Regions from separate parts of the Odoribacter sp. N54.MGS-14 genome, predicted to be linked through region 1. Evidence: riboswitches for the same ligand, from Rfam matches in the RefSeq annotation. Region 1 holds a riboswitch; each other region holds the start of a gene.
What was found. Region 1 has a riboswitch for cobalamin ahead of WS42_RS06495 (TonB-dependent receptor plug domain-containing protein). Riboswitches for the same ligand answer to the same signal wherever they lie in the genome.
Positions count from the first base shown of each region.

Region 2: it holds a riboswitch for cobalamin, as region 1 does, so the genes downstream of both, WS42_RS08535 (TonB-dependent receptor) here and WS42_RS06495 (TonB-dependent receptor plug domain-containing protein) in region 1, are expected to answer to the same signal.
Region 3: it holds a riboswitch for cobalamin, as region 1 does, so the genes downstream of both, WS42_RS03755 (4-hydroxyphenylacetate 3-hydroxylase family protein) here and WS42_RS06495 (TonB-dependent receptor plug domain-containing protein) in region 1, are expected to answer to the same signal.

Region 1 covers NZ_LARL01000021.1:24,809-37,611, forward strand. The annotation lists gene WS42_RS06490 (cobaltochelatase subunit CobN) at 1-2,209, opposite strand, end outside; gene WS42_RS06495 (TonB-dependent receptor plug domain-containing protein) at 2,256-4,379, opposite strand; cobalamin riboswitch at 4,699-4,902, opposite strand; gene WS42_RS06500 (hypothetical protein) at 5,030-5,218, shown strand; partial or broken gene WS42_RS06505 (Rpn family recombination-promoting nuclease/putative transposase) at 5,222-5,800, shown strand; gene WS42_RS06510 (hypothetical protein) at 5,849-6,580, opposite strand; gene WS42_RS06515 (acetate--CoA ligase family protein) at 6,577-8,634, opposite strand; gene fbp (class 1 fructose-bisphosphatase) at 8,679-9,692, opposite strand; gene WS42_RS06525 (aspartate kinase) at 9,904-11,163, shown strand; gene WS42_RS06530 (glycosyltransferase family 2 protein) at 11,177-11,884, shown strand; gene WS42_RS06535 (hypothetical protein) at 11,889-12,803, shown strand, end outside.
Region 2 covers NZ_LARL01000035.1:21,771-29,173, forward strand. The annotation lists gene WS42_RS08535 (TonB-dependent receptor) at 117-2,321, opposite strand; cobalamin riboswitch at 2,376-2,568, opposite strand; gene WS42_RS08540 (glycoside hydrolase family 20 protein) at 2,801-5,128, shown strand; gene WS42_RS08545 (beta-N-acetylhexosaminidase) at 5,146-7,215, shown strand; gene WS42_RS08550 (RNA polymerase sigma factor) at 7,228-7,403, shown strand, end outside.
Region 3 covers NZ_LARL01000010.1:21,515-34,317, forward strand. The annotation lists gene WS42_RS03730 (MarC family protein) at 1-193, opposite strand, end outside; gene WS42_RS03735 (aldehyde dehydrogenase family protein) at 321-1,676, opposite strand; gene WS42_RS03740 (4-hydroxybutyrate dehydrogenase) at 1,849-2,961, opposite strand; gene WS42_RS03745 (acetyl-CoA hydrolase/transferase family protein) at 3,028-4,320, opposite strand; gene WS42_RS03750 (NifU family protein) at 4,335-4,646, opposite strand; gene WS42_RS03755 (4-hydroxyphenylacetate 3-hydroxylase family protein) at 4,624-6,087, opposite strand; cobalamin riboswitch at 6,365-6,568, opposite strand; cobalamin riboswitch at 6,928-7,113, shown strand; gene WS42_RS03765 (acyl-CoA carboxylase subunit beta) at 7,331-8,872, shown strand; gene WS42_RS03770 (acetyl-CoA carboxylase biotin carboxylase subunit) at 8,926-10,410, shown strand; gene WS42_RS03775 (acyl-CoA carboxylase biotin carboxyl carrier protein subunit) at 10,420-10,941, shown strand; gene WS42_RS03780 (threonine/serine exporter family protein) at 10,950-11,729, shown strand; gene WS42_RS03785 (threonine/serine exporter family protein) at 11,726-12,244, shown strand; gene WS42_RS03790 (Fur family transcriptional regulator) at 12,420-12,803, opposite strand, start outside.

The sequences.
Region 1 (12,803 bases):
CCTGCTCCCTGAAAAGTTCCAAATCTTTTCCCATCAAATCCTTTTGCATTGATACAATAGCTTCCGTTGTCGCTTTCGTATAAGCCTCATCAGGGGATACACCGAAAGTGTGCAAGCCGAAAGGGGTTTTATTTTCTTCTATCTCTTTCAGATAATCGTCGATATCTTCCAGATTCTGATCCGTTATGGTATCCAGCTTCAAATCCTTATCCAGTCCGAGTGTTTTTATCCGAAGAACCAGATCCCTGAATTGCGCCATCGACGAGATCGGGCTTTTGCTTTTTTGATCATAGTATTTAGATATGCCACTTTTCAAATCCCGCAATTCCGGATTTAAAGAAGCCTTATCGAAAGGAGGAGTCATGTGGTCGATAATCACGGCCTGTCCCCTTCTTTTCGCCTGCAGGCCTTCACCCACATTATCCACAATATACGGATAAATATTAGGTACATCCATGATCAGCGCTTCGGGATAATCATCGGGACCGAGTCCGGCTTCTTTTCCGGGCAACCACTCATGCGTGCCGTGAGTACCGATATGCACCAGTGCATCTGCGTGAAAGCCATACTTCAAAAAAAGATAATAAGCCAGATACTGATGAGGGGGAGGAACCAGAGGATCGTGATATAAACTCTTCGCATTGTCTTCCCATCCCCGGGGAGGTTGAGGTGTCAGTATGATATTTCCGTATTTCACCACCGGGATCACAAAATAAGATTTCCCGGAAGAATCTTTCCAAACCATCAGTTCAGACTCTTCGGGTTTTCCCCATTTGTTCTCCATTTCCGTCCTAATCTTCAACGATAACTTATCGTACCATTCTTTGTACACTTCCATCGGTACCAATACAGGATCTCCTTTACGCACCAATTTATCCACCTCTGCAGGAGCCCAGGAACCGATATTCCTTCCATAGTCCATCACCCGGTTAAAAATAGCAGCACTGTCGATCGGCTGCCCGCCGGTATCATACCCCTCCTGCCGCATTCTCTGTAGGATAGATAAAATACTTCGGGGAAGTACATTCAGGTAGCTGGCCCCTATGTTTTCTTTTCCGGGAGGATAGCTGTAGTAAATCAGGGCCACTTTCTTTTCACGATTAGGCTTTGTCTGCAGGTTATGGATATTCTTTATACGCCCGAGCAGCGTTTCCATCTGATAACCGATCATATTCTTAATCCGGATATTATGATCGAAATCGTCGAATACGACAGCAACAGAAGGTTCGATATAACCGGCTAATTCGGGTATAGCCACCAAATTCGACCGATTGTAAATATCTATTCCGACTAAAGATTTTTCCCAATCTTTTTGATTCGTACTCAGTATAATCCCATTGATCACCGGCACTCCTAATTTTTCCAGTACCACCCTTTCCTGCTCAGGCCTTGTATTATACCAACATCCCAGATTCAAGAGGGCACTCACGCGGGGAAGACTATCACAGGAAATAAAAAACCGTTCGATCACCTGTTCTTCGTGATGTCCCGGTTTTTGAGAGGTGAACACGGGTAATACATTAAAACCTTTCTCTTCGATATTCCGGATAAATACATCGATATACAAATACTGCGATTTGGTCAGATCGCTTCTCCCAATAATCAATCCGATCCAGGGAGCCTGGGTGTCGATATCGGTTCTCTCGGCTAAATAAGAACCGATATAGGTATGTAATTTTTTATTTCTATAGTTATATATTCCGGAAAGGGGAGTTTCTTCAATATCCTGATATTCACAATCGAAATGTAAATCTTTATTCAGTTTTTTCAGAACGATATTCATGATATTGTTTTCTCCTCCGCTTTTAAAAGCGGCCAATGTCCAGGGATCGAAACAGATCCCCCATTCCTGCAATTCGGCATCGTATTCATGGGATAAATTAAGCGCATAAACCTTCGCTCCGCGTTTCAAAGCAGACAACAGCTGAGGTTTAGCTTTAAAAACCAACCCATTATTATGCAAAGCGACGAATATCAGATCGGAATTTTCAAAAAAATCCATATCACTTTCGTGATAGTTGGAATAGATAAATTCCTTGAACTGACATTTCTCCGCTACCTCCGGATGCATTTTCGCCAGTAAATGCATGCTCCGGTTTACGCCGACCCAAAAACCGTCATCGATAAGAAAACTGACTTTGTTTTGGGCTGTCAAAGATAGCCCAAAACAAAGTGACAAAATAACAAAATAATACTTAATCCCTTTCATATCCCCATTATATATCCGTCATCAGCAATAAATACATGTCTTCAGATCAAAAAGTCATAGCAGCTCTTACCTGAAAATTCCGCCCAGGCATATTATAACCATCCTTTTCGGTATAATTTTCATCGAATAAATTGTTAATATTCAAACCGACCGACACATTCTCTACAAGCGGACAAGAGGCCGAGAAATCGAACACCATAAATTGCGGATGCTTAATCAGTTTATCAGCCCAATACCCGGGTTGGCTTTCACTTAACAAATCGTTCAATGTCGGACGATATTTATCACCGATAAAGTTTTTCTCGATGCGATGTCCGGCAAAACGTCCGTTCAGCCGCGCACTGAATCCTTTCTGATGCAAGAAATCGAGTCCGAAATTGGCATTCTGTTTCCGAACGGATAATGTTTTGTTCCATACTCCTTTAGTCTGATCCTGATAGGTAAACATCCAGGTCAGATTTCCATAAAGCTTCAAAGCAAAGTCACTATCGAACAGACGGCCGAAGTCATAAGAAGCCATAATTTCCATTCCACTTTTTTTTGCTTTATCGGCATTCTTGAACGTTTTGTACTTTTGTCCGCTTTCTTCATCGGTCCATGCCTCTTCCACAATCAGATCATCATTCCACGTATAAAAATAAGTAAAATCAAAATTTACCCCCAGTTCCGGCCGGCTGAATGTCAAACCGGCATCCAACGTACGGGATTTTTCAGGATCCAGATCAGGATTTCCTACGGTAAGCGTACCGCTGTACAAAAATTCTCCGGCTTTCTGATAAGCATCGGTCATGCTGAAAGCTGTACCGAAACTGGCATGGACGGCCATACCGCCGTATATATTGTATTTTGCGCCGATATTGGGATTGAAAGTGTTGTAACTTTCCGATTTCTCTTCATTCTCCAAACCAGGTGTTTTCCGAAGTTTAAAATCGATATAATCATAGCGCAATCCGACCGACAAGTCCAATTTTTCTTTAAATAATTTCAAGTTACTCTGCAGGAATATCCCCCAAGCCGTATTCCGGAAACGGGGTTGATAAGGTGCTTTAATCTCACCACGCGCTTTAAAACTGGTTATCTCACTGACTTCATTATTGTTATCGAATCCGAAAGCAATTCTTTGTTTGCCTAAAATCAGATTATCGTGTACTGTAAATCCATAAGTATTCAGTTCGTTACCCGAATACACATAAGCCGTATCGGTGTCTGCCGTATAAGTATCGGTCTTAGCTGTAGAGTAATGAGGAGCGAAAAACAAACTATGATTATTCACTTTTCCGTTGAGTTCCAATTTTTCGGTATACCGGGTGACATCTTTCTTTTTCAATCCGTTAGCCCCCCAGACATTTCCTCCCGTCGGCAGGTCCTTACCCACAAAAAAAATCTCGGTAAAATTCAAAGACCAGTTTTTCCCGAAATCATAACCGATACGGCCTTTACCGGCGATACCGCTATGCCGAGAGCCATTCATTTTAATACCATAAGTATCTTTACCGAGGATAGCTTTATCCGTTGCCGACATATGCAAGAGATTATGGTCTCCGATCTTATAGTTTCGTGCCTGAGCAGTATAATCGAAAGAGGCATCGAAAGAAAGCCCCCGGTAGATCCGTCCACCGACATGAAAAGCCCCTTTGGAAGTTTGATAACTTCCGGCTGCAACTTTGATTCCTCCGGTGAGTTTATCCTTATTCCGTTTGGTGACGATGTTCACCACTCCACCCATCGCATCCGAACCATACATGGCGGAGAAAGGGCCTTTCAGTACTTCCACCTGCTCTACATCGCCTAAAGAAAGTGTCGCCATATTGGTAGTACCGGCCGGTACTCCATCGATCAGGACTGTCGTATATTTTCCTTCTGTCGGTTTGAATCCCCGAATACTGAAATAAGAATTATATCCCGGATATTCGATCACATCCACATTAACAAAATTTTTCAACAGGTCCGTCAGATTATTGATCCCCGAAGCTTCGATCTGCCGCTTGGTCACCACCTCTACCCTGTTCGGAAGATCTTTTAATAAAGCTCCGGTTTTAGTCGCATGGATCATCACCTCCTCCAAATCTATCCGACGCATGGAATCGGTTTTTATAGTTACAGGTTGCTCTGCATACATGCCCATACAGAACGTAAGGGCAAGAGAAGTTAAAATAAATTTCCTTTTCATCTTGAATTTGTTTTACACCGACATAAATTATTGTTTGCTAATCACATACAAGTTTATTCGTTGTAACAGCAGCAAAGCTACTCCCAACAAATTGAAAGTTTCCCCTCAAAAAACTTGCATAAATTCACCCCATTCATGTGCCACCGGCGCTTCCCCGTTTACCGGTAACATTTTGCATAATTCTAAATTCACCTGAAAAGAAATCATATTGCAGAATCCTGACTGGAAATTGTTTTCCGGCATAATCCCTGCCGTAAAGCACACCCTTTGTAAAAAAAATCAAGTCCGAATCGAGCAACCTTAATCCCCGAAGGTTTATCAATCATACATCATTTCGGCAGGTCTTCTGACTTACTCCAATCTTCAAACGCCCTTCCCATTCTTTCCAGAACAGTGGCTAAAGTATTGTTGAAGATTTTAGCAGAGCTTACAGCAGCGGGTCTGTCCAGGATTCTCACCTGATTCCCTTTTCATCACTTTTCCGTAGCAGCAGAATCGTGACACCAAAATCGGATGCAAAGATATCGATTTTTTTATTTTAAGAAGATACTTTTACGATATTTTCCAATTTTTCAGACAGACTGCGACCATATTCTTACAGGAGATCTGTATTTCCAGCCACCGGGGAGCCATTGACTGTAGCATGGTCTATGCGAGATTTTGTTCCGTTAACGATTCTTTCAGGGGGATATATCGTATGGCAGAAACAGGATGCAGGAAATAACGGATATGCTTGGTCATACGAAGGAAATTCGCTTTCTTTGTATGAAAACAGAACTATCATGGCGAAGTTTATCAATCCTTTTACAGATGTCGGATTCAAAATCATTTTCGGATAGGAAATGACAAAGGGTCTGCTGATCGACTTTCTGAACGATCTGTTGGTAGGTGAACGGCATATTCAGGATCGGTGTGTTCTTCATGAATTTCCGCCTGGGTGATTCTCCGGGCAAACTGTGTACGGACATCGTACTCTCCGACCGTAATACACACGAGGTATTTTCGGATAAACTACGCTTTATTTTCATCGAACTTCCGGCTTTTACGAATGAAGAAGAAGAATGTATAACTGATTTTGAACGCTGGATTTATGTATTAAAGAATATGGAAACACTAAACCGATTACCGTTTAAGGCCCGCAAAGCGGTGTTCGAAAAACTGGAAAAAATCATCGACTCGCATCACTGACAAAAGAAGAACGCGAAAAGTACGACGAAAGTATCAAGGTCTATCGCGACCAGTTAATGACAATCGCTTTCGCCAAAGAAAAGGGAATAGAGGAGGGGATGGAAAAAGGCCGGAAAGAAGTCGAAAAAAAGAAACAGCTGGAAATCGCCCGTAATATGAAAGCAAAAGGTTTTGCCGCAGAAGATATCAGTGAGCTGACCGGCCTTCCCGTCAAAGAAATTAAAGAACTTTAAATTATAGTTTTCCGACTGAATAAATCAATTCAGAAAACCGCATTTTATTTATATCTTTCTTTCAACCCTTCCCTTATCCGGTGCGGAAGTGTCCCCTTTGCGGGCTGCTACCGCTAAAAGGATTCCCAATACCACTCCCAACAAGGCAGCACACAATACCCGCATATTGCCGGGCAACAGAAAAGTGATGGTATGAGCCGGGAACCAGAAGAAAGGGATGGTTTTCTTAAAGACAAATCCCCACAACACCCTCCAATTCAAACTGCTCATGATCCCTCCCATATCCAGTGGTGTGAAGAAACCACGGAGTGTACCGCCGTGCATCAGAATATGGGTATCCGTAATTTTATGCAGCGTCATAAATACCGGAGCGAAAATGGTATTCATACTCACCGACACGGCAAAAGCCACCCCTACTTTAGCCCAGCACAATCCCGGTGCATGAAAAACCGCCGGAGCCTCCTGCATGCCAAGGTATTGCAAAAATGCCGGAGTACCATTCGAAAAAATAACCATCGCCATATTAATGCCCATCCCCAATATCCCCCATACAAACATCCGGGGCAAAACCCCGAATCCTTTCCGGCAATACACGCCGGCACTAATCCGCAAGCCGATCATCTCTCCCAAAGTCGACAAGATGGCAAATTTCAGGAAACTCATGATCATGCCATGAGCCGCATTAAAAGCATGATACCATTCGTAAACAGGCCGGCAGATAAAAAAGGGTAGCAGCAAAACCGCTACCCCCAGTATAAAAATAAAGTCTTGTTTTTTCATTTTTCAATCCGGATACGGGCATCCACCGCCACCACATTTTCTTTATTACCGAGTAATGGATTCAGGTCCATCTCAAAAATTTCAGGAGCCACTTTCACTAACATGGACACCCTCGACACGGCTTCGGCGAATTTTTGTTCGTTCACCGGTTCTTGTCCCCGTACTCCCTGAATGATCTTATACGATTTCAAACTACGGATCATATCCAAAGCTTCCGGTTGGGCAATCGGAGCCAAGCCTGCTTTCACATCTTTCAATACCTCGATAAAGATACCTCCTAATCCGCACAACACCATATGTCCGAATTTATCTTCCCGTTTAGCCCCGATAAACACTTCGGTCCCGGACAACTGCTGAGCCAGCATGACGGCATGCGTGTCTTTGATCTGCATCATCCGACGGAATTCGCTGCGTACCGTCGCTTCGTCCCTTACGTTGAGGGTTACCCCACCGACATCGGATTTATGGACAGGTCCTACTACTTTCATCACTAACGGGAAACCGATCTGACGGGCCAAACCGACAATTTCTTCCTCTTTATCGGCCACTCCTTCTTTTGCCCGGGCAATACCGGCAGCATCCAGCAATTCATGGATCTGTTCAGGTGACAGATAGCCGTTTTCAGCCTGATCGACGACAGCCCGGATCCGTTTCCGGTCTACTTCCGGCAATTCGGGCTCGGCAGGTTGCGGAGCAGGAGTACGGTATATTTTACACAAAGCATTACCAAAATTCACTTCATAGGGGAAGTAAACGCCACCTTTCCTTACAAACTCGTCGATTTCCTCTTTCACCACCATCGAAGAGGGGAATATGGGATAAATCGGTTTCGGGGAAGTAGCTATTTTTTCACGTAATACTTCATATACATCGAAAACGGGGAAAAGCCCGGGACTACCGAAGATCACTGCAATACCGTCGATATTATCGAAATCGCGGTTACAGGCATCCAGGATAATTCCCAATTGTTCAGCTGTTCCTGTCGCTAAAAAGTCAATGGGATTACCTACAGAAGATCCGTTAAACAACTGTCCCAGCAATGCTTCAGCCTTCGGTCCTTCCAAATGAGGAATTTCCATTCCCCCGTCCGACAAGGCATCTGTCAGCATTACGGCCGGTCCTCCGGCATGGGTTACGATAGCCATATTCTTTCCCTTCAATTCTGGATAGTTAAAAATAGCCGCCACCGTGGCCAGTTCATCCCGCCCGTTACACCGTACGATACCGGCTTTCCGGAACAAAGCTTCCACGGCTACATCCGAGCTGGCCAAAGCTCCGGTATGCGACGAAGCAGCACGGCTTCCGGCAGCGGAACCGCCTGATTTGATCGCAGCGATACGACAACCTTTCCGGATCAGTGAGGAAGCATGCTTCAATAATTTTTCCGGTTTATCGATACTCTCTACATACATCAATTTAATCCGTGAACTTGTCTCAGGATCGAAAGATTCGTCCCAATATTCCAGGACCTCTTCCACGCCTAACTGGGCAGAATTACCGACTGAAAATACACTCGAAAATTTTACACCTTTCTGCATACCGGCATCCATAATGAAAAGTGCCGTTGCTCCCGAGCCCGATACGAAATCTACTCCTTTCGGATCCAATTTCGGTATAGGGGTCGTGAATACCCCATTGTAGTTCGTTGTCAATACACCGATACAATTCGGGCCGATCAAAGCTCCCCCGACAGAATCGATCGTTTCTACAATTTGTTTTTCCAATGCTTTCCCTTCTGCATTCTCTTCACTAAATCCGGCAGACAGAATGATAAATGCCCGGGTATTTTTTTGTTTCGCCAGCATCTCTACCGTCGACGGACAGAATTTGGCAGCGATGGCCAGGATAGCGCAATCCACTTCCGGCAAATCTTTCACGTCCCGGTAGGATTTGATACCTTGTACTTCATCCATTTTCGGATTCACCACATATAAACTCCCTTTAAAATGTCCATCGATCAAATTCTTCAATACCTTACCACCCGGTTTCTGAATATCGTCCGATCCTCCAACCACCACAATGCTGGAAGGATTTAGCAATTGTTTATTAATCATATCTTCCGAATTTTACTATAAAATTCACTATTCAATTTTATCAATTATATATTATTGAAAAACTTCAAAAATTCCCCTACTTTAGTGACCATATTTTTTGAGCCGGTATAAAAAGGTATCCGTTGGTGGATATTTTCAGGGGTCATGTCCAATATCCGGTTTCCGCCATCCGTAGCCAATCCTCCGGCTTGCTCGGCAATAAATGCAATCGGATTACATTCGTACAACAGACGCAGTTTTCCTGTCGGATGGCTATTGGTTTCGGGATAAATAAAAATACCTCCCTTCAATAAATTCCGGTGGAAATCGGCCACCAGAGAACCGATATAACGCGAAGTATAAGGACGCTTGGTTTTCTTATCGGTTTCCTGGCAATACTTTATATATTTTTTCACTCCCACCGGAAATTTCTCATAATTTCCTTCGTTTATAGAATAAATAAAACCATTTTCCGGTGTTTTAATATTCGGATGTGAAAGACAGAACTCCCCGATAGAAGGGTCCAGCGTAAAACCGTTCACTCCGTTGCCGGCCGTATATACCAACATCGTAGAAGAGCCATAAATAACGTAACCGGCAGCAACCTGGTCACAACCTTGCTGTAAAAAGTCATCGATATTCGCAACTTCGCCCAGCGGAGATTTGCGGCGGTAAACAGAAAAAATAGTACCGATAGAGACATTCACGTCGATATTCGAAGAGCCATCCAGCGGATCCATACAAAAGATATATTTCGCATCACGGCTCAATCCATCGTCAAAAACAATGATATCCTGATTTTCTTCTGAAGCAACACCGCAACATTCACCACTGGCTTTCAGTTCCGACAAAAAAGTCTCATTGGCATAAATGTCCAGTTTTTGCTGGTCTTCACCTTGTACATTCTCGGAGCCGGCACGCCCCAGAATATCCACTAAACCAGCCTTATTCACCTCCCGGTTGACTTTTTTGGCTGCAATACCTACGTGATGTAACAAACAAGAAAAACCCCCTGTTGCCTGAGGTACTCCTGCCTGCTGTTCGATAATAAACTGATTTAAGGTTGTAACTTTATTCATTGATTCTGATTCTATTTGTTATTAGATGCAAATATAAAATGATAAATCGTAATACACAAACGTTTTCATGAAATTAGTATTCCCTCAGAATCACAGATTTTTTGAAAATCAAATAAGTTTTCATTCAATCCGAATTGATTCCACATTATTATTCAATTTTAATATCTAAATTAGCGCCATGAATTAATTATCGTGTTTAAATTTAAACGCAATGAACGTATATAAGTTTGGTGGCGCTTCCGTTAAAGATGCCGAAGGTGTAAAAAATTTATTTAAAATCATCAATACCCAGCGGGAAAATTTAATCATTGTCGTATCGGCGATGGGAAAAATGACCGATGCCCTGGAAGTTTTGTGTAATTCTTATTTCGGGAAAACCGGTAATATTGCAGAGGTTTTTCAGCGCATTCAAGATTTCCATCAGCAGATTATCCGGGATCTTTTCGGTTCTGCCGACAGTGAAGTAAATGCCCGGGTAGAAGCCCTGTATCAGGAATTGGACACTATCCTAAAAAGTGATCCTTCCCTCTGTTACGATTATGAATACGACCGGATCATCTGTTTCGGTGAATTGCTCTCGACAACAATCATTGCCTCCTATCTCGAGAAACAAGGGCGAAAAGCCAAGTTTACCGATATCCGTAAATGTCTGATTACCGACCAAAACTACCGGAATGCTTGTGTAGATATCGAATTATCGGCTCAGTTGTGCCGGAAGACATTCAATTTTCAGGATACATTTATGTATATCACGCAGGGATTCATTGCCGGAACGACGACCAATCAAACGACCACCCTGGGGCGTGAAGGTTCGGACTATACCGCAGCCCTTTTGGCCAATTTGCTGGATGCCGAAGATGTTACCATTTGGAAAGACGTGCCCGGTATTATGAATGCCGATCCCAAAATATATGAAAATACAGAAATTATCAGTAAGCTATCCTATAAAGAAGCGATCGAGCTATCGAACTGCGGAGCGAAAGTAATTCATCCGAAAACCATCAAACCGTTGCAAAATAAAGGGATTCCGTTATTCGTAAGATCTTTCCTTTACCCGGAAAGTCATGGTTCGGTGATCCGGGAATTGGACGAGAAATTGAAATTACCTCCGATTTATATCAATAAAGGAGATCAGTTATTACTGACTCTTTCCCCCCGGGATTTTTCTTTTATAGCAGAAGAAAAACTGAGCCGTATTTTCGCTACGTTAGCCAAATACAGACTCCGCCTTAACCTGATGCAAAATTCAGCAATCACATTCTCTTTTTGCATCGACTATAATGAAGCGATTTTTGAAAGTTTCATCGATGAACTCCATGACGAATACGAAGTACTCTACAACAAAAATGTGCGTTTACTGACGATTCGCCATTACAATGAAGACATCATCCAACAGCTGACCAGCCATAAAAATGTGTTGGTAGAACAACGCAGCCGTTTAACAGCCCGTTTTGTCGTAGCCGACAATTAAAACGATCCTGCCAATGAAAAAACTATCTATCATCATACCTGCCTATAATGAGGAACGTTCGATTTCCCAAATTCTCGGAAAAATACATCAGACCCGATTGATTGGAGAAACAGAAAAAGAGATCCTCATTATCGACGACGGTTCAAAAGATAGTACGGCTGAAAAATGCCGGCAATTCATGCAGGCCCACCCTGATCTGGATATACATTATCACCTCCAGCCTTTCAATCAGGGGAAAGGAGCAGCGTTGAGAACAGGCATAGCATTAGCGACAGGGGATTGGATCATCATTCAGGATGCAGACCTGGAATATGACCCCGAAGATTATAATCCTTTATTACAATGGGTGATCGAAAACGATGCAAAAGTAGTCTATGGTTCCCGTTTTCTGAAACCTTCGAACAAACATTCTTACCTGCGTTTTTATTTAGGCGGAAGGTTAGTCACTTTTGTCACGAATCTCTTATACGGCCAACATCTGACAGACGAACCGACCTGTTATAAATTCTTCGATGCACAATTTTTAAAATCCATTCCATTAAAATGCCAGGGATTTGAATTTTGTCCGGAAGTAACGGCAAAAGTTTGTAAGCAAGGAATCAAAATTCACGAAATACCGATCAATTACTATCCACGTAGCATCGCCGAAGGAAAAAAAATAAATTGGAAAGATGGTCTGGAAGCCATCTGGACTCTGTTAAAATATCGTTTTAAAAACTAATAGGATGGAGAAAAAAACAAATTATTCAATTCAGACGCTACTAGACAGTCGTTCCTTTTTATATGTCTTATTATTCATCGTTACGATCTGTTTTGTGAGCACTTATACTAAGATTTACGATGTAAAACTGGATATGAACGGAGATAATATCCATTATTATGCTTTGGGAAAAGCGCTGGCAGAAGGTAAAGGATTTACCAACACCATTTCTTTTTCTGAAACTCCACATACTCATTTCCCGCCAGGATATCCGGTTTTTGTTGCCGGAGTGATGAAATTTTTTCCGGATAATATCAATGCCGTAAAAATAGCAAACGGTATCTTGCTTTATGCCGCTATCTTGCTGCTTTTCTTTTTATTGAAAAAAATATCGGGAAGTATCATCGTTGCTTTCCTGACTTGTATGTTTTGTTCTATCCATGCAGAGATATTGCGGTATGCCACGATCATGATGAGTGAAATGCTTTTCCTGTTTTGTAGCGTGGCAGCAATCTTCTTGATGCTGAGCATAAAACCGGAACAACTTTTTACCAAAAAAGGGGTACGGGATACGGTTTTGCTCGTTCTTCTTCTGTTCCTGGTCAACTATATCTATTTTGTCCGGACTATGGGCACTTCACTTATTCTGGCAATTATCATTTATAGCGGTATACTCTTTTTCAAACGGTGTTATGCTCTGTACAAAAACAGAAAAAACCTGGAAGAATCCTCGTTCCGGAAAACTTTTTTCCAACAGCTACTGAGATACGGATTATTGTTCGTATTACTGACCGGTTCGTTCTGGGGTACGAAAATGGCCTGGGACGTACGGAACAAAAACGTCGGCAAAACAAGCAACGATTACATCAAAGACTTTATGAAAAAACCGAATGGACAAACGATGGCCAATTGGGACGACTGGAAAAACCGGATTACCGAT
Region 2 (7,403 bases), on a different contig from region 1:
CCGTTCAATTAAAACTGTCACTAGTGTTTTTAACTGTGGGCACCGTTAAGTATAAAGCAGGATATTTCGACTTCTTAAATATAACTAGCCGGAAGAATAATTTTCGACCTTATAAACTAACTGAATCTTACAGACAAACTGACATAAAACGAACGACCGGGATTCAAAGTCGAGTAATTACTATTCCAGGGGCGGTCGTCGACTTTGTCGAAAAGATTTTCCACCCCGAACCCCGGTTCCAATACCACCGATTTCAAGTTAAAAGAATGCCGGGTATTCAGATCCCATTGTGAAAAACCGGGAGCAGGATCGTAATAATAGGTCTTAGAGTAGCGCCCTTCCTGAATACGACCGTTAAGGTTGACATTCAGATGATATAATCCCCAGCGGTGTCCCCAGCGGGCATTGGCCGTCCAGACATTTTTCACACTTTTATCGATCGGTTCCTGAGTTGTCTTATCTTCGGTATCCATAAAATGATAACTTCCCCCCACCGAAAAACCGGCTCCGGCATATACATTCAATACTGCTTTTACCCCTTTTACCTCAGCCCGGCTTATATTATCCCGCTGTTGGGCCTCATCGTGTTTACCATACCCCAACTGTTCGGCTATAGCCGGATCGATTCCCCGGTAGTTGATCATATCCCGGATTTTATTGATATATCCGGATACAGAAAACGAAATTCTATTGTGTACGTATTCTGCATTCAGCATAAAATAATCACTTTTCTCGGGTTTCAGGTTAAAATTAGGAATCGTCACCATATCCGTCGTTTTCGCCACATCCGTGGCATACAACTGGGATAAGGTAGGAGTCCGGAAACCGGAGGCATAAGATGCCCGGAAATTCAGGTCGCCCCACTTATAACTCAAGGCAACATTGGGAGTAGCATAATTTTTAAAAAATTCGTTATAGATATACCGCAACCCGACCACAGCCTGAAAATTCTTCCATAACCGGATCTCATCCTGCAGGAAAAGAGCCATCGTATACATATTTTCCCCATCCAGATCATCGGTAGCACTCATCAAAGTCTCTTTCACATACTCCATACCCACAGAAAATTTTTGTGCCTGTCCGAGTTTAAAAATACCTTTTAACGAGCCATTGTAATAATGCACTTTTTTCCGGGTATCTTTCCCCCGGGAAGCTTCTCCGGGCTTACTGACCGAGTCGTAACGCGAAGTAAAATTATCGGAATAAAAATCGGCATCGATATAAGCAGATTTATTGATCATATATTTAGCTCCTGCGCCATAAGTATACGTTTCATGCTCCATATTGTATTTATACACCGATGCCGGCCGGTCGTTCTCCCAATTATAATACGTACCCCTTATCCCCAGGGTGAGACGATCGTTCACCGCATAAGTAAAACGTTGATTCACTGTATTGGAATAAAAGGCAGTCGAAGCTTCCTTATCCGTTGCCTTGTCTTTTTCCGGATTACGATATTTCCGTTTTGTCTCTTTATCCGTCGCATAAGCAGCCTCCAAAGCATTCAATTGCCATCCGTCGGCCTGCAAGCGTTGATAAGAGGTATACGAACCGAATTTACCCTGATTAAAATCTGCATTCACAGCCTCCGAGAAACGCCCCTTACTCCCATAACGGGTATCACTGGAAACCTGCATCACATTCTTCGCATCGTCGGTAATAATATTGATCACCCCTCCTATCGCATCGCTTCCATAAAGCGCCGAGGCAGCACCGTTCAAAATCTCGACCCGCTTGATGTTAGCGACATTGATACGGGAAATCCGGTCATCCCCGGCCAGCCGGCGCCCATTTTCCAACACCAGTATATAATCGTCATTCAGGCCGTTCAAACTCATGGTTGTCCCCATACCGCTCGTCACAAAAGCAAACGAAGCATTCATCTTAGTCAATACTTCTTCCATGGTCGAGAGGTTGGCTTCCCGGATATCCTGAGCCGTAATAACCGATACCGGCACCGGGCTGTCTTTCATCCGCCGGTGTGTTCCCGTTCCGGTGACTACAACCTGACCGATATTGATGTAGCTGTTTTCCAATTGCACAACGACCTGGCTTTCCCCGCTCTTTACCGTAACCGATTTTGGAGCATAACTGACATGAGTCACCCGCAACTCATGGGTTCCTTCGGGCAGATTCCGAAGGATAAACTCTCCTTTAGCATTGGTCGAACAACCCGCAAGACTATGGTCTACCCGGATATTGGCACCATCTACCGGATTCCCGGATTCAACACTCACCACTTTACCGCTGATAGTCGTTTGCGACCATACCTGACCAACGACAAACAACAAAACGATTGTCAGCGCACACCACTTTTTCATTAATGATAGAAAATTAGATATTTAACAATCACATTTCTGACCCCGGAAATGCTTATTTTCTGTATAATTCTGGCAGGTTTCCTGACTTATCCCTGAAAAGCGACCTTCCCATCCTCCATTGGACAGTGGCATAAGAAACTTATCAATTACGGGATTCACAGTAGCGGGCACTATTCCGGATTCTCACCGGATTCCCTTTTATGTAACGGATGAAATCTATTACATCACCAAAATTGCAACAAAGGTAGAAAAAATTAAAAAAATCTCCTGCAACAAACCGGGAAATTATTCAATGAACTACCGGGAAACGCCCAGGAAGCCTACGACTCAGGAACGACAGCCGAACCGAATCCGGTCTTGTTAAAAGCGAAACACCGGTAAAAAAAGAGATGGTGTTTTATATTATTCTCCTATTACTTTGGGCACGTGTTTGCTATTTTATTTGCATGTGTTATTTTTGTAGTTATGAAATGGTTATTATGAAAAATTTATTTAGAACAGTCAGCGTGATTGCTTTAGCCGGCTGGTTTTTAGCGTGTTCAGAGAAAAAGAGTGAACCGTGTTACGAAATTATTCCTGCCCCGCTGGAAATCCGGGAGAATTTTTCAGGCGGGGAATTCGTGTTGGATGATGGCGTGTGTATTGTTTACCCGGGAGAGAACGAGGCAATGCGTCACAACGCTTTGTTTCTGGCGGATTACCTGAAAGCGGCTACCGGACGGGATTACCGGGTGGAAACCGGTTCGCGCGGGAAGAAAAATGTAACGTTACAATTAGATTCGAGTATTAAAAATCCGGAAGGGTACCGTGTGAATGTGTCTGCCAGCGGAGTAGTGATTGCCGGGGCAAGTGAGGCAGGCGTATTCTATGGCATACAAACGTTGCGCAAGGCTATCCCTGTAAAGGCGAACAGTGTTCCCGTATTAACCGCTGTCGGGATAGAAGACGAGCCGCGTTTCGGTTACCGGGGGGTACATCTCGATGTGTGCCGCCATTTTTTCACGGTAGACGAGGTGAAGAAGTTTATCGATATGATGGTTTTGCATAACATGAACCGATTACATTGGCATATTACCGACGACCAGGGATGGCGCATCGAGATAAAGAAATATCCTGAGTTGACAACAGTAAGTTCCCGTCGCACGGAAACGGTGATCGGGCATAATAGCGGTAAATATGACGGTAAGCCGTATGGCGGTTTTTACACGCAGGAGCAAGCACGGGAAATAGTGGACTATGCCGCCGAACGCTATATTACCGTGATCCCCGAGGTCGATTTGCCGGGACATATGCAGGCGGCATTGGCCGCGTATCCGTATTTGGGGTGTACCGGAGGTCCGTACGAAGTGTGGAGAATGTGGGGTGTGTCCGAAGAAGTGCTTTGTGCAGGGAACGACAGCGTGTTGACTTTTATCGATGACGTATTGACAGAAATTATGGAGATTTTTCCTTCCGAGTACATTCACGTAGGAGGAGACGAGTGCCCCAAGGTGAGATGGGAAAAATGCCCGAAATGTCAAGCCCGTATCAAAGCATTGGGTATCAAAGGTGACGACAGGCACACGAAGGAGGAATATTTGCAGAGTTTTATTATTTGCCACGCGGAGAAATTTTTAAATGAACACGGGCGCCGGATGATCGGCTGGGACGAAACACTGGAGGGCGGTTTGGCCCCGAATGCCACGGTGATGTCCTGGCGCGGGGAAGGTGGAGGTATCGAAGCCGCACGCCAACATCATGATGTGATCATGACTCCGGACACTTACTTGTATTTCAATCATTACCAGAGCAAGGATACCGAGGAAGAACCGGAAGCGAATGGAGGTTACTCCCCGCTAGCACACGTGTATGGTTACGAACCCATACCTTCAATGCTCACTTCTGACGAGCAGAAGTTTATCAAAGGCGTGCAGGCGAACCATTGGACGGAATATATCACCACTTTCCCGCAATTACAATACATGGCTTTACCGCGCTGGGCGGCTCTTTGCGAAATTCAGTGGAGCCAACCGGAGAAGAAAGATTACGCTGATTTTCTAGAACGATTGTTGCGGCTGACTCGTTTGTACGATGCCCTGGGATATAATTACGCGAAGCATATATTCGATGTGACGGCAGATTATCGCGTTAACACGAAAAACGGGACGGTGGATATTTTCACGGGCACGATTGACGACGCACCGATTCATTATACGCTGGACGGGACAGAACCCACGGTTCAGTCGCCGGTGACGGCGGGGGTGTTGTCTGTCAGTCAAAGCGGAACGTTTCGGGCGATGGCGGTGCGTCCCTCAGGAAACAGCCGCGTAGTGACGGAAAAGATCACTTTCGGCAAATCGACTTGCAAGCCGATAGTCGCTAACCAGCCCATAAACGAGCAGTACAAGTTCAACGGAATCACGACTCTTGTCGATGGTTTGCAGGGGAATGGCAATTATAAAACGGGGCGTTGGATCGCTTTCCGGGGTAATGATATGGATGTGACGATCGATTTATGCCGGGTTGAGGAAATCTCTTCCGTGACATTTCACAATTGCGTAGAAAAAGGGGATTGGATATTCGACGTGCGTTCCGTGGCCATAGAGGTTTCGGAGGACGGGAAAAATTTTGAGCGCGTGTTTTTCGGGGAATACCCGGAGATGCAGGAATCCGACCGTAACGGATTGTACGTGCATAAGCAGACATTTGCCCCGGTGAAAGCCCGTTACATGCGGATTATGGCTTCTCCCGAGAATGTAATGCCCGATTGGCATCCCGGGAAAGGTTACCCGGCGTTTTTGTTTGTGGATGAAATAGTAGTGAATTAAAGAAAGATTCGGAAGATATGTCGTTTGTACGGAATCTGTTTTTCAGCGTGTTCCTGGGTGTCTGGGGAACATTGTCGGCACAGGAGGAAAGGGTGATTCCTGTCCCGAGGGAAGTACTCCCGGGAACAGGAGAGTTCCGTATATCGGAAGTTACGGCATGGCACACCAATCTGAGTGGAGCGGAGAAGGAAAGTTTAGTCAATTACGCGGCAGCGGAGTTATCTACGGGGAGACAAGAATGGCACGGAAAAGATCATACGGGCAAGGATGTCGTATTTTTTCAAAAAATATCCGATGCGGGCATTCATCCCGAAGGGTATGTTTTGGAAGTTAAACCGGAAATAGTGACGGTATCGGCCTCTACCGCAACCGGTTTGTTTTACGGTTTGCAGTCATTGCTGCAATTGATGAAGCCGGATAAACGGGGAGGCTGGACAGTTCCGGCGGTGACGGTTAAAGACTCCCCGCGGTTCGGGTACCGCGGATTCATGATAGACGTTTCGCGTCATTTCCGCCCGAAGGAGTTTGTCAAGAAGCAGATAGACGCTATGGCCCGTTATAAGTTGAACCGCTTGCATTTGCATTTGACGGATGCCGCCGGTTGGCGTATCGAGATCAAAAAATACCCGAGGCTCACAAGTTTTGCAGCGTGGCGCCCGGAAGCGGAATGGAAGAAATGGTGGAATACTGCCGATGGACGCAAGTATTGCGAGCGGGAGGATCCTGCCGCTCAAGGCGGGTATTACACGCAGGAGGATATCCGGGAGCTGGTGCGTTACGCGGCGGAACGCCATATCACGATAATTCCTGAGATAGAGATGCCTGCCCATTCGGAAGAGGTATTGGCGGCTTATCCCGGTTTATCGTGTGCGGGTGAACCTTATAAGGGGTCTGATTTTTGCGTGGGTAACGAGGAAACGTTTACTTTTCTGGAAAATGTACTTACCGAGGTGATGGCGCTTTTCCCGTCGGAATATATTCACATCGGGGGCGATGAGGCTGGCAAACAGGCATGGAAGAGTTGTCCGAAATGCCGGCGGCGGATGGCGGACGAGGAGTTGAAGAACGAGGATGAATTACAGAGTTATCTGATTTGCCGTGTGGAGAAGTTTTTGAACGGCCACGGGCGTAAGTTGTTGGGATGGGACGAGATCATGGAAGGCGGGTTGGCTCCGAATGCCACGGTGATGGTGTGGCGGGGCGAGGAAGGCGGAGTAAGGGCCGTGAAAGCCGGGCATCGTGTCGTGATGACTCCCGGAAAATTTTGTTATCTGGATAGTTACCAGGATGCACCGCAGTTTCAGCCGGAAGCAAGCGGGGGGTATTTGCCACTGGCTAACGTGTATTCGTATGACCCGGCATCTCCCGCGTTCACAGAGGAAGAGGCGAAATTGATTTATGGCGTGCAGGGCAATTTGTGGGCGGAGTATATCCCTACCGATGAACATTACGAATATATGGCTTATCCCCGTTTGTTGGCTATCGCTGAAGTGGCGTGGAGTGAACCTGCCAACAAGTCATATCCTGATTTTCGCAGGCGGGTATGCCGGGAGATCGGATGGTTGCGTGACCGGGGGTACCATCCTTTTCCCCTGGAGCAAGAGTTAGGGGAACGTCCCGAAGCAAAGGAAAAGGTCGTTCATTTGGCATTGGGGAAACCGGTGGTGTACAATGCTCCTTATAACGAACATTACAAAGCGCAGGGGGATAAGACCCTGACGGATGGCATCCGCGGGGGATGGACGTATTCCGATGGCGCGTGGCAGGGGTTTATATCGCGGGACCGCCTCGATGTAACTATCGACCTGGGGAAGGCCATTTGCATAACTTCCGTGGAGGCAACTTTTATTCAAATGGTGAATCCCGAGGTGTTTTTACCATGCGAAGTGATCGTTTCTTTCTCGACAGACGGGAAGAATTTCGTGGAAGCGAAGCGAGAGGAATACAAGGTATCGAAAGAAAAACCGGTCTGCTTTGGAAACTTCGGTTGGACAGGATGTGCCTCGACCCGTTACGTGCGTTACCAGGCCCGTTCGGACAAGGATTTACGCGGTTGGTTGTTCACGGACGAAATCATCGTGAAGTAAAAATGATAATGTATGGATGAAAACGATATTTTGCTCGTGAAACGGTTAAAGAACCGGGAAGAGAAAGCTTATGTTTTCTTGTTCGAGCAATATTATAACCGTTTGTATCGTTTCGCTGCCAATTATTTACGCGATCCCAAGGCTGCTCATGATATCGTACAGGATTTGTTCATGGATCTTCTCGAAAA
Region 3 (12,803 bases), on a different contig from region 1:
GCAACAGGGCATCCCCTGCAAAAAGGAAAGTAATCATGACTGCATAAGAGATCAGAGCAGCTTTCCCTGCCTGCACCTGTTTTCCTGTTGCATTGAGATTGATGATAATAGGCGTAGAACCTGTAATATCGATCACAGCAAACAACACCATAAAAGCGGTGAATATCTCCTTTATACTCAAATGCAAATCCATCTATATAAACTTTACGAACTATATTTTGGGGTTTGCAGGCCGCAGGTTATCCTTATAAATCATGAAACCACTCCGAAATATTTTTTAACAACTGCGGGCACTGCAAACCCGGCCACAATCCCTATTTTCAATCCGCCCAGATCTCTTCATCCGAAGGCACATGGATACGTGCCGACAGCGGAGCAATCCGGGTGATATTTAATAAATGTTTATAAGTAAAATTCTCCGAAATCGAATTATTTCCCCAGCTTCCGCATCCCAATGTATTGGTTACAGGCAGACCGTTCTGAATAGACCCACCGGCAGTGGTTGCACAAGGAGCGTTCACAATCAGACGGGAAACGGACAATTCGGTGCCGGCCTTAATCACATTGGCCTGATCGTTGGAATGAATTCCGGCTGTATGACCGTTACCTTCCATGTTCAGGTTAGTCTTGGCGATCCGTAAGGCTTCTTCAAAATTGTCATATCCGAGGCAACCCATTACCGGAAACATTTTTTCTTTGCAGATACGATCGGCATGTCCGGCTCCAGTTGCTTCAGCTACAATGACACGGATACCTTCAGGCAGATCGATACCGGCAGCACCGGCAATCTTCTTCACCGACTGCCCAACCAAAGCCCGGTTTATTTTTCCTTCCGGGAAGAGTACATTCAGCAAACGCTCTTTCTCTCCGGCAGTAACAAAATAAGCCCCATGTGCAGTAAAGGCCTTGAACACAGCTTCGCGATCGGTTACCGGATAAGTGAAAAATTGTTCTCCGGAACAGATAATACCATTATCAAAAGCACGTCCGGTAATCACCTTTTCAGCTGCTGCCTCCAGATCGATATTACGATCAAGGATCACCTGTACATTACCGGCACCTACACCGAAAGAGGGTTTTCCAGAAGAGTAAGCGGATTTCACCATCGGCATCCCTCCTGTGGCAACAACGACATCGCAGGCTTCCATCAATTCTTTGGTCTTATCGATAGAAGGTTCGTCGATCACCTGGATCAGATCGGCAGGAACCCCGAACGGAGCCACAACGTCCTTGATCAGATTTACAGCCAGAGCCGAGCATCTTTTTGACTGTGGATGCGGAGCTATAATAATGGCGTTTTTGGTTTTGAGGGCAAAAATAATCTTCGACATCGGTGTCACAATCGGATTGGTCATCGGCGTGATCCCGGCTACCACACCGATCGGTTTGGCAATTTCGATCAATCCGGTTTTTTCATCCATATCGATGATACCCATGGATTTTTTACCCCTCAGGTTATAATAAACCCCTTTCGATTTATTGCGGTTTTTAGCTACTTTGTGCTCATACACCCCCATGCCGGTTTCGTTTACAGCCAACCGGGCCAATTCTTCGGCATGATCATAAATGACACGGGCAGCTTCGCGGATAACCCGGTCGACCTGATCCTGGTCAAAATGATGTTCGTAAATCTCCTGAGCCTTGCGGGCTTTCACCACCATTTCCTTTATTTCCATAACTTTTTCAGTTTATAATTATAACGCAAACTTTAAATGCCGGGCAGCTTTCTGTCTTTGTTTCTGCCTGATCAGTCTCAAAGCTCCCGACAAAAAATCCTCCGGATTTTTCTCAACGAAATCCAGGATTTCCTAAACGATTACAATGTAATTCTCAACTTAAAAAATTGATTTAATACAGCACCTTATAAATCTCCCGGATCTCCTCCTCCGACAGCGAGACATAATTATTGGCCAAAAGACGTTGCTGAGTCTGCAACACACTGCTGGTAAAACCCTGAATTTCTTCCGGTTTCATTCCATACACCCGGAGTTTATTCTTCGGAATCAATTTACCCAAAAGCTCATCGAGTACCGGATAGGGATTTTCGTTCACACCCAATTGTACACACAACAAGTCGTTCAGCCGGGCAATATCGCCTGAAGGATTTTTGGCATTATAAAGTTTGAATACTTCGGTGAAAAACTGATAATTCGATTCGCCATGAGGTACATGATAACTACCACCCAACGGATAGGATAAAGCATGTACAGCCCCCACCCCTGTATTTCCAAAAGCTATTCCGGCATAATTACTTGCCATCAGCATATCCCCCAGTCTTTCGAAACGATATTCGGGTCCGTTCGCTGCAATCCCCTGAAACACATCGATGATTATTTCGATGGCAGCCCGGCAATACAAACGGGTATAAGGATTGGATTTGGGCGAAACATACGACTCGGTGGCATGTACCAACGCATCGATCGCACTACAGGCATAAAACTTAAAAGGCAGCCCTTTGAGCAACTCCGGAACCAGCACAGCATCGTCGGCCACAATGGCATCGTCGGCCAATCCCATTTTAGTATGTTTGGAGGTAATTTCAGCTATGGATATATTGGTCACCTCGCTTCCGGTTCCACAGGTGGTAGGCAAAATGACCAATTGTTTTTCTTTGACGATCGGAATTTTACGTTCGAAAGCTTCCGTAACGTCTTCCACCCCTTTCAATACAAACAATTTGGAAATATCGATCACCGTTCCGCCACCGACCGCAATCACCCGGTCGAAACCGACTCCTTTCACTTCTTTCAGGATAGTGTTCATCATTTTATCCGATGGTTCTCCTAAACCGAACTTCTCCTGCATAATGAAATGACAAGGGAGATTCAGAGATTTCATAAAAGGTTCATAAAGGAATTCATTGGTAATCACCAAATCGTGCTCCGAGAGCTTGAATTCACGGGCAAAATCGGCAAAATGATCGAATTTGCTCAAACGGGTTTTTAATTTAAATAATTGCATAATACATGATTATAAAACGATGGACAGCCCCGGGACCATAAATCGCCGGAAGTTATCCGCCACCAGTTAATCCTTAAAACGTTTCTGATATTCTTCTTCCAGCATAGGGCGGAAATCGGGATGTGCCACAGCAATCAATGCCCGAGCCCGTTGTTTCAGCGTTTTACCTTTCAACCGGGCGATGCCGTACTCAGTCACCACATAATCGACATCATTGCGTGAAGTAGTAACAGCTGCACCCTGCGCCAAGAAAGGTACAATCCGGGAAGCCTTACCTTTAGCTGCAGTCGAAGGCATAGCCATGATCGATTTACCACCGGCAGACCAGGCTGCCCCCCGGACATAGTCTACCTGTCCTCCGGTTCCGCTGAATTGTTTCAGTCCGATTGTCTCGGAAGCCACCTGCCCCATCAGGTCAACCTCGATGCAGGAATTGATGGAAACCATCTTTTCATTTTGTGCAATGACACGAGGATCGTTGACATAATCTACAGGACGCATTTCTACGCAGGCGTTTTTATCGACGAAATCGTACAAGCGGCGCGTCCCCATCAGGAAAGTGGCAACCAATTTCCCCGGATGCAAGGTCTTTTTACTGCCATTGACCACTCCTGATTCCACCAAATCGATCACTCCGTCGGAAAACATTTCGGTATGGATACCCAGGTTTTTTTTATCTCCCATAAACAGGAGCACGGCATCCGGAATCGCTCCGATCCCCAACTGTAAGGTGGAACCATCCTCAATCAAAGAAGCACAATTACGCCCGATGGCTTTTTCGACATCCGTAATTTTAGGCAGCGGAATTTCGGGCAATGCCAGGTTAGTCGGAATAATATAATCCAACCGGGAGATATGAATTTTGTTATCTCCCTCGACATAGGGCATATTTTCATTCATCTCTGCGATCACCAGTCGCGCCTTTTCTGCTGCCGCTTTAGTATAATCACAAGAGAGTCCGAAACTGCAATTTCCTTCACTATCGGGATAAGACACTTGGATTACCGCCACATCCACAGGATATACCTCATCAAACAGCTGTGGTATTTCATAAAAAAATACAGGAAGAAAATCGGCCCGGTCGTCAGCGACAGCCTGGCGCGAATTTCCCCCGACAAAATTAGTGATGTGGCGGAAATGTCCTTCCGTCCCGGGTGTCAGGTATGAGCCATCGTTCAGCGTAAGCATGTGGTAAATACCGACATCATGCAAGCGTTCTTTTTGTGCGATCATTTCCGCCGGCACAACCTGCGGACAACCGGCAGCATGTCCGAACACAAGATGGTCTCCGTCTTCTATGGCACGGACAGCTTCCTCCACTGTCGCAAACCTGTTTTTATATATTTCTTTCCATTCCATAATCCTCGTTTTGATCACCTTTTTCGGTTTAATAATTTCCGGGCAAAAGCGAGTAAGCCCTCATCTGTTTCGTTGATCAGATACACACGGCCGAGTTTATCTCCAAGCTCACGACGCAAACCTTTCTCTACCACTTGTTCCACCGTAATTTGTGCCGCAGGACAGGCTCCACAGGCTCCGGAAAACACAATTCCGACATCCCGGCCCCGGATTTCCCTGACACTCAAATCCCCGCCATGTTCCAGTAAATGAGGACGGACCCGGTAAAGTACGATCTCCCGGACCCGTTCCTCAAAACTACTACTACTTTCTATCTTTGCTTTCATCCACCTTAGCAATCACTTTAGCCAGTTCTTTCTTCGCAGCCAGATTTCCCTGACGGGAGATCATAATACGCTGTGCCTGAGGTGAACCTGCTCCATGCATAGATTCTGTCCGATATCCAACAGCTGCCGTACCCAAGGTAATATTTTCGATCAGGCGCAGGATACGCATCCGGTTTTCGGTAGAAGTCCCGGTTGCTCCCTGCAAATATTTCTCTACATAAGGACCGATCTTTTCGCTGCGTAAATCCTGCTCGGATGGCATGGTCACCATTAACCCACCGGCAATATCTTCTGCAAGACGGGCAATCTCATAAGGCATACGGGTAATATTCTGTTTGCAGACATTGGCCAACAACAGATTGATCTGATAGTTACCGGCAGGCATCTTTTCACCCTCTGCCGAACAGGCAATACCACAAGCATAAAGCGTCTCGTTCAGATGTATCATTTCGATCAGCTTATCCTTGATGTGGTTGGCTTTGGGCACGCCATTGTAATCGGCGGCAAGGGCAGCTGCACCGATCAATACATCCCCGACTCCGACTTTACACCCTCCGTAAGACTGACGGTGATATCCGGCGAAACGCTCTACCATCATTCCGGCAAATTCATATTCCCGACACATAAACACCCGTTCATTGGGAACAAACACGTTATCGAAAACAACCAGTGCTTCGTGCCCACCATACTGTGCATTTCCGAGGTCCATATCGGCATTTTCCTCCATTTTACGGGTATCACAGGACTGACGGCCGTACACCATAAATACGCCTTCGGCATCTGAGGGGACAGCAAACGAAATGGCATAATCTTTATCCTCTTCTTTCATGGCCACAGTAGGCATGATCAGGTGTTCGTGCGAATTGACAGCCCCGGTCTGATGAGCTTTTGCTCCCCGTACGACAATACCATCCTCCCGCACTTCCACGACATGCATATACATATCCGGATCTTCCTGTCTGGAGGGCGACAAACTACGGTCACCTTTCGGATCGGTCATCGCTCCGTCAACCGTAAGGTCGTTTTCCTGTACAAACTTCATATATTCAGTGAACCGCTTGTGATATTCTGTCCCAAGCTTCTGGTCCATCTCATAGGTGGTAGAGAAAATGGCATTGAAAGCATCCATTCCCACACAACGCTGGAAACAGGCTGCCGTCTTTTGTCCCATCAAACGTTGCATTTTCACTTTATTCACCAAATCTTCCGTGCTTTGGTGGAGATGGCAAAAACGGTTGATCCGCTTGCCGATCAGCGGTGAATAAACAGTCATCAGATCCTGATATTCCGGTTTTTCAGCCAATTCATAAGTTTTGGCTACAGAATTCATAGAAGGACGAATCATCGGGTGGTCGACAGGATTTTCGATCAGCTCACCCATAAAATAAACCTTCAGATTCAATCTGCGGAGGCTTTCAATGTACTCAGCTCTGGTCATCATAATTAGTGGCGTTTTATTGATTAACAATACAATATTTAAAGAATTATTTCTCTAATCAAAAGACACAAAGGACAACTATCGTATGCTATATAACATACGTCTTTCCCTTTACGGAAACGATAGCGCCAGCCTTTTTAAAAAATAAAAAAGCATCCTTTACACATCCTCCCAAAACGAGGTTATGCCTTCGTGTTTTCCAGGACACACCCGTATCCCTTTTCCCAAAATAATTGTGAAAAACAACGCACATACCCATTGTCCTTATTCCCCAGAACAACTGGCAATTATAGGTCAGGCAGGTCTTCTGACTTGTTCCGGATTTTGCGGCCTTCCCTTCTCCCGGAGGAAAAAGTGACCATAAGAATGCAAAACCCTTTTTAAAGAACATACAGCTGAGGGTACAGTACCGGATTCTCACCGGATTCCCTATTCAACTCATTCCTCCGTGTGAGGATGAGTCACCATGACGACGCAAATGTACCTAAATAAATTTATATTCCTACTTTTTTTCTTTAATTTTTAAATAAAATGAGAAAAATAATTGCAGCAATGAAACAAACCTCTCCTAAAAAATCATAAAATAACACCTCCTTCACCCGAACTTCCTTCTCCTCTCTCAACGTCCGATGAAGTAAAAAATCGATTAAAAACAACGGAATGCATAAAAATAATCGACGATCATCCGGACAACAAAGACCCGCCTCTTATAAAAACAAGAAGTTACAAATTTTTACTCACTGATAATCAACAACAAAACAAAGGAAAAGGGAAAGATTTTATTAAAATTTCAACGGATAAAAGATTTTTTATACTTTTGTCCCATTGAAGTTCTTTACAAGATGTGAATCAGATCGCTCAGGTGCCTCATTACGATGGGGAGAATAGGGAACCGTGTGAAAATCACGGACTGTCGCGCAACTGTAATCACCATAAAAGTTCGGCCAATCATGTCCACTGTCAGCATAAGACGGGAAGGACGGCTAAAACGGTGAAAGTCAGGATACCTGCCTCAGCGAATTGACAATGCTTTCGCGGAATAAAGCCAGAGTCAGCCCTTATCAGACCGACACCCGTCCGGGTAAATATACCCCTGCGTATTCTTTATTTTGTGAAAGCTAAGTTTAAGCCATGCTCAACGGTAACAATCGATGATTAACGAGTAATTATCAATCGGCTACACTTACGAATCTTAAAAGAGATTGCCAGAATAATAAAGCAATTAATAGATGTAAACTGACTTAGCATGAGAAAATCGTTTGAAAAATTCCTGGCGAGACAGGAAGCCTTAGCCCGGCAATACGGCGAAGCATATGAAGAAAAACAACACAACCGCGGCAAACTGACAGCCCGGGAACGAATAGAATTTCTTTTTGATGAAGGCACCTTCGAGGAAGTCGATGCTTATTCTCCATCGGCCACCACCTCTTTCGGTAAAACAGTACGTTCCTATGGAGACGGAGTTATTACCGGATTTGGAAATATAAACGGCAGACAGGTATTTGCCTATTCCCAGGACTTCAATGTTCAGGGAGGATCATTGGGTTCTGTACACGCTGCCAAAATTATAAAAGTACAGGATATGGCCCTGAAAACAGGTTCTCCTGTTGTAGGCCTGATCGATTCGGGAGGAGCGCGCATACAGGAAGGAGTGGCCAGTCTGGCCGGATATGCCGGTATTTTCCGCCGTAATGTACTGGCCTCCGGGGTCATTCCCCAAATATCGGTGATCATGGGTCCGGCAGCAGGCGGCGCCGTTTATTCCCCGGCACTCACCGACTTTATCTTTATGACTGCCGCAACCAGTTATATGTTTGTTACAGGCCCCAATGTCGTTAAACAAGTGTTGAATGAGACCATCTCTCCCGAAGAATTGGGAGGGGCTTCAGTACATGCTGTCAAATCAGGAGTCGCTGATTTTGTTTTCAACGATGACGAGAACACTTTGCGGGGAGTGAAAATGCTGCTTTCCTATCTTCCTTCCAACAATATCGAGAATGCTCCCTATCTGGCCACCGACGATCCGGCGGACCGTATAGAAGAAAGTCTCAGAGACCTTGTTCCCGAAGATCCCGACAAACCTTATGACGTCCGGAATATCATCCGGCTGATCACCGATAAAGGTAAATTTCTGGAAATAGCTGAAAACTATGCCCCCAATATCATTATCGGCTTGGCCCGGTTCGGAGGCTATGTAACCGGAATCGTCGCCAACCAACCTCAGGTGATGGCCGGTACTTTGGATATGAACTCTTCTGTCAAGGCTGCCCGTTTCATCAATTTCTGTGATAGTTTCAATATTCCCATCCTTACTCTTGAAGACGTTCCCGGATTCCTGCCGGGAGCTGATCAGGAACATGCCGGGATTATCCGCCATGGAGCAAAATTATTGTATGCTTACACCCGGGCTACTGTACCCAAAATCACCGTCGTACTGCGAAAATCTTACGGAGGAGCCTATATCGTTATGAACAGCAAAGGGATCGGTGGCGACTACAACTTTGCCTGGCCGACAGCAGAAATCGCTGTCATGGGACCCGAAGGGGCAATCGCCATTCTCTACCACAAAGAACTGGCCGCTGCCGAAGATCCCGTTGCTTTGAAAAAAGAATTACTGGCACAATACCGGGAGGAGGTTGCCAATCCTTATATCGCCAACGAAAAAGGATTTATCGATGAAGTCATCGACCCGTCCGTCACCCGACTGAAAATCATCCGGGTACTTAAATCTTTAGAAAAGAAATCAGTCAGTCTACCCCGCCGGAAACATGGAAATATACCGCTTTAAAAAGATAAAAGCGAAAGAAAAGGGGGACAAAATAAAAAGATAATGAAATAGATATGATAAAATCAGTTTTAATAGCTAACCGAGGCGAAATAGCCATCCGAATTGCCCGTACAGCCCGGCGCATGGGCATCAAAACTTATGTCGTCCGAACAGCCAAAGAACCCGAAGCTGTATATTTATCAGCTGCTGATGCCGTGATCAATTTCCCGGAAACCGATGGGAATATACCGGAATTTCTGGATATCGACAGATTGGTTGGACTAGCCCGGGAATATAAGATCGACTCATTACATCCAGGTTATGGATACCTGTCTGAAAACGCGGAATTAGCCGAACGCTGCCGGGATAATGGAATCGTCTTTATCGGCCCTTCACCCGAAGTCATCCGACTTATGGGCGATAAAGTTGCAGCAAAAGGAATTGCCGCACAGAGCGGAGTCCCCATGCTTGGAGCCAGCCAAGGAGCCGTACATACCCTCGATGAAGCCCGGAAAATTGCCAAACGACTAGGCTATCCGGTCATTATCAAAGCAGTATCGGGCGGAGGAGGACGAGGAATGCGTATTGTCCATCATCAGGATGAACTCGAACAACTTTACAAAATAGCAACCGCAGAAGCACAGGTAGCCTTTAACGATCCTTCGGTATTTATCGAAAAATACCTCGAAAACCCGAAGCACATCGAATTTCAGATTGTAGCCGACAATTATGGAAATGTCGTGCATCTGGGCGAACGGGAATGCTCCATACAGCGTAAACATCAGAAGTTGATGGAAGAAGCCCCGTCACCCGCTCTCGACGAACGCCTCCGGAAAAAAATGGCAGCAGCAGCAGTCTCCCTGGCAAAACAGGCAGGCTATCAAAGTCTGGGAACAGTGGAATTCCTGCTCGACCATCAGAAGCATTTCTATTTCATGGAGATGAACACCCGTATTCAGGTGGAACACCCGGTTACAGAAGAAATCACCGGAATCGATCTGGTGGAATTACAATTCAATATCGCTGCGGGCCGGAAATTACCGTTGCGTCAATCTCAGATTCACCTCAACGGCTGGTCTATCGAATGCCGGATCAACGCAGAGGACGTACAAGCCGGATTTTCTCCCAGTATCGGTGTTATCCGTCAACTTCGTTTACCACAAGGCAATCACATCCGCATTGAAACCGGTATTGCCCCCGGTTCAGAAATTACCCCTTTTTTCGATTCTATGGTAGCCAAACTGATCGTCACCGGAGACACCCGCGAACAAGCCATCGAACGGACTCTTTCGGCACTCGAACGTTTCCATGTGAAAGGGATCCGTACCACAATCCCTTTCTGCAAAGCAGTATTACACAACGAAACTTACCGTAACGGTGATTTCGACACCTCCTTCATTGAAACCCGCCTCCATTCGACGGTCTGGCGCGAACCGCACGAAGAATTGCTCGCAGCTCTATTCGCCGTGTATACCTACACACACGAAAATACTCCTGAAATCGGTCCCGACACACAAATCGACCCCTGGGTATTGAACAAACGAATCAGAAATCTATAAGTACCAAATATGAATAATAAAGAAATCAGTAAATACATCGCTCTCAGCGACAGACAAACGGAATTCGAATTTACAGTAAAGAATAATTATGATTTCAGTTTGAAACGGCAAAATATACGCCTCGACCTGATAGAGGAAGCAGACGGATTTTTGGTCTTATCTTATAAAGGACTGCGTTATCCAGTAGAAATTGTTTCACGGAAACAAAATGAATACGAAATATTGCTCAACGGTGTCGCATATACTTTCTCTGTTGAAACTCCGTTCTCTCTGAAACGGAAAAAAATACTGGCCAGTCGTCAAAGCGACTTGGCGACAATAATCATCAAATCTCCCATGCCTGGCAAAATACTGGACGTCCAAGTAGATAACGGTCAGGAAATCAACAAAGGCGACACTCTCTTGATACTTGAAGCCATGAAGATGCAAAACATCATTACCGCCACCCACAGAGGCCGAATCAGTCGTTTATGTGTCAAAACCGGCCAAATCGTTGGTAAAGACGAAATTTTAGCAGAAATCAAACTCTAAACGCAGCCATGCAGGAACACAGCAAAAAAATACAGGAATTATCGAATTTTCTGCTGGATTACGCCACCACACTGATGGCAGTCGGCAGCCATACTTCACGTATTGTAAAAAACGTGACCCGCATCGCCGAGTCTTTTGGCTTTGGAGTGGATATGACCATTTTTCAGCGCAACATCACCATGACCGTCAAACATTCCGAAGACTACTCCATCCGACGAACTTACGTCCGACGGATTCCAGCAATGGCTTTAAACTTCCGTACAATATCAGACCTGAGTGCCCTGAGCTGGGAAGCTTATGACCACCATCCGGGACTTCACGAGCTGCAGCTCCGGTTCAATACCATTGTCAACACCCCACGTATGTCACGCTGGATGGTCCTGTTGCTGGTTGCCTGTGCCAATGCTGCATTTTGCCGTTTGTTCGGAGGAGATCCGATCGCCATGGGATTGGTATGGATTGCCACCCTGGCCGGCTTTTTTATCCGTCAGGAACTCACCAAACTTCAGTTGAATCATATGGTCATCTTTATTATTTGTTCCTTTATCGCTTCCCTGACTGCCGCACTCGGAGTATTCTGCAATTTAGGGACCACCCAAGATATCGCACTAGGTACCAGCGTCCTGTTTCTGATTCCCGGAGTACCGCTGATCAATTCCATCCTGGATATACTCGAAGGTCACGTCCTTGTCGGTTTATCCAGAACAATCAATGCCACGATATTAATTATTTGTATCGCTCTCGGCTTATCCATGACTTTATTAATTTTAGGAAAAGATATATTATGAACAACGAATTCTGGTTACCTGTCCTCACCGACGGATTATTTGCCGCTATTGCCGCCATCGGATTTGCCGTTATCTCCAATCCCCCCAAACGTGCTATTTCAGTTGTAGCCTTACTGGGAGCTTTCGGCCATGCCTGTCGTTTCTACCTATTACATTACACCCCGTTGAATCTGACCATATCTTCACTCTTTGCAGCTTTCGGAATCGGGATGCTAAGTATGTTAGCCGCCCGCCTCGTCCGGTGTCCGGCGGAAGTATTTTCTTTTCCGGCTCTACTTCCCATGATCCCAGGTATGTATGCCTATAAAACTGTACTTGCCCTCATCCGCTTTATGAAAAGCGACGATGTATCCCAGTCACAACAACTGATTGTCGAAATCTTCCGCAATGGCCTGACTACTTTATTTGTTATGTTTGCACTCGTCATCGGTGTTTCACTCGCCATGTTCATCTTCTATAAACAATCGTTCACTATGACCCGGCTGCTACCCCCTCATCACAAAAAACAAGCCTAAAAACCGATTGGGCAAATATCACAAACATAGAAATAAATATCCTAAAATCTTTATCCGTATTAACTACAACAGACAACAGTCCCGGGAAAGATTTTTATAGAAACAACGAATCAATTAGTGCGAGAAAGATTATCTTATTTCCCCCGCAAATAGCTCACGACCCCACCCTCACAGACTATTCCTTTTTCCGGAGGGCACATGCAGCACATAAGCCTTTAATCACATAATTGGCACCGGTTTGGATAAAACCGGGAGGTAATTGTACCGAGGGAATATGTATACTTTTCACACAAAAAGTTTTATGGCAACATTCGCAGCAGAAATGCATATGCTGATCTTCGACCGCGCATTGACAACTATCGTCGCATACTGCATATTTTAACGTACCGCTTCCATCGTCCACCCCATGAATCAGATGGTGGGACAGGAATAAGGTCAGAGTTCGGAAAATCGTGGATTTATCGACAGTATCGAGTTGAGCCTCCAGATCGGAGACCGACATCGCCTGTTTCATCTCTAACAAAGTGCGGAGCACCAACACCCGGATGGCCGTCGGCCG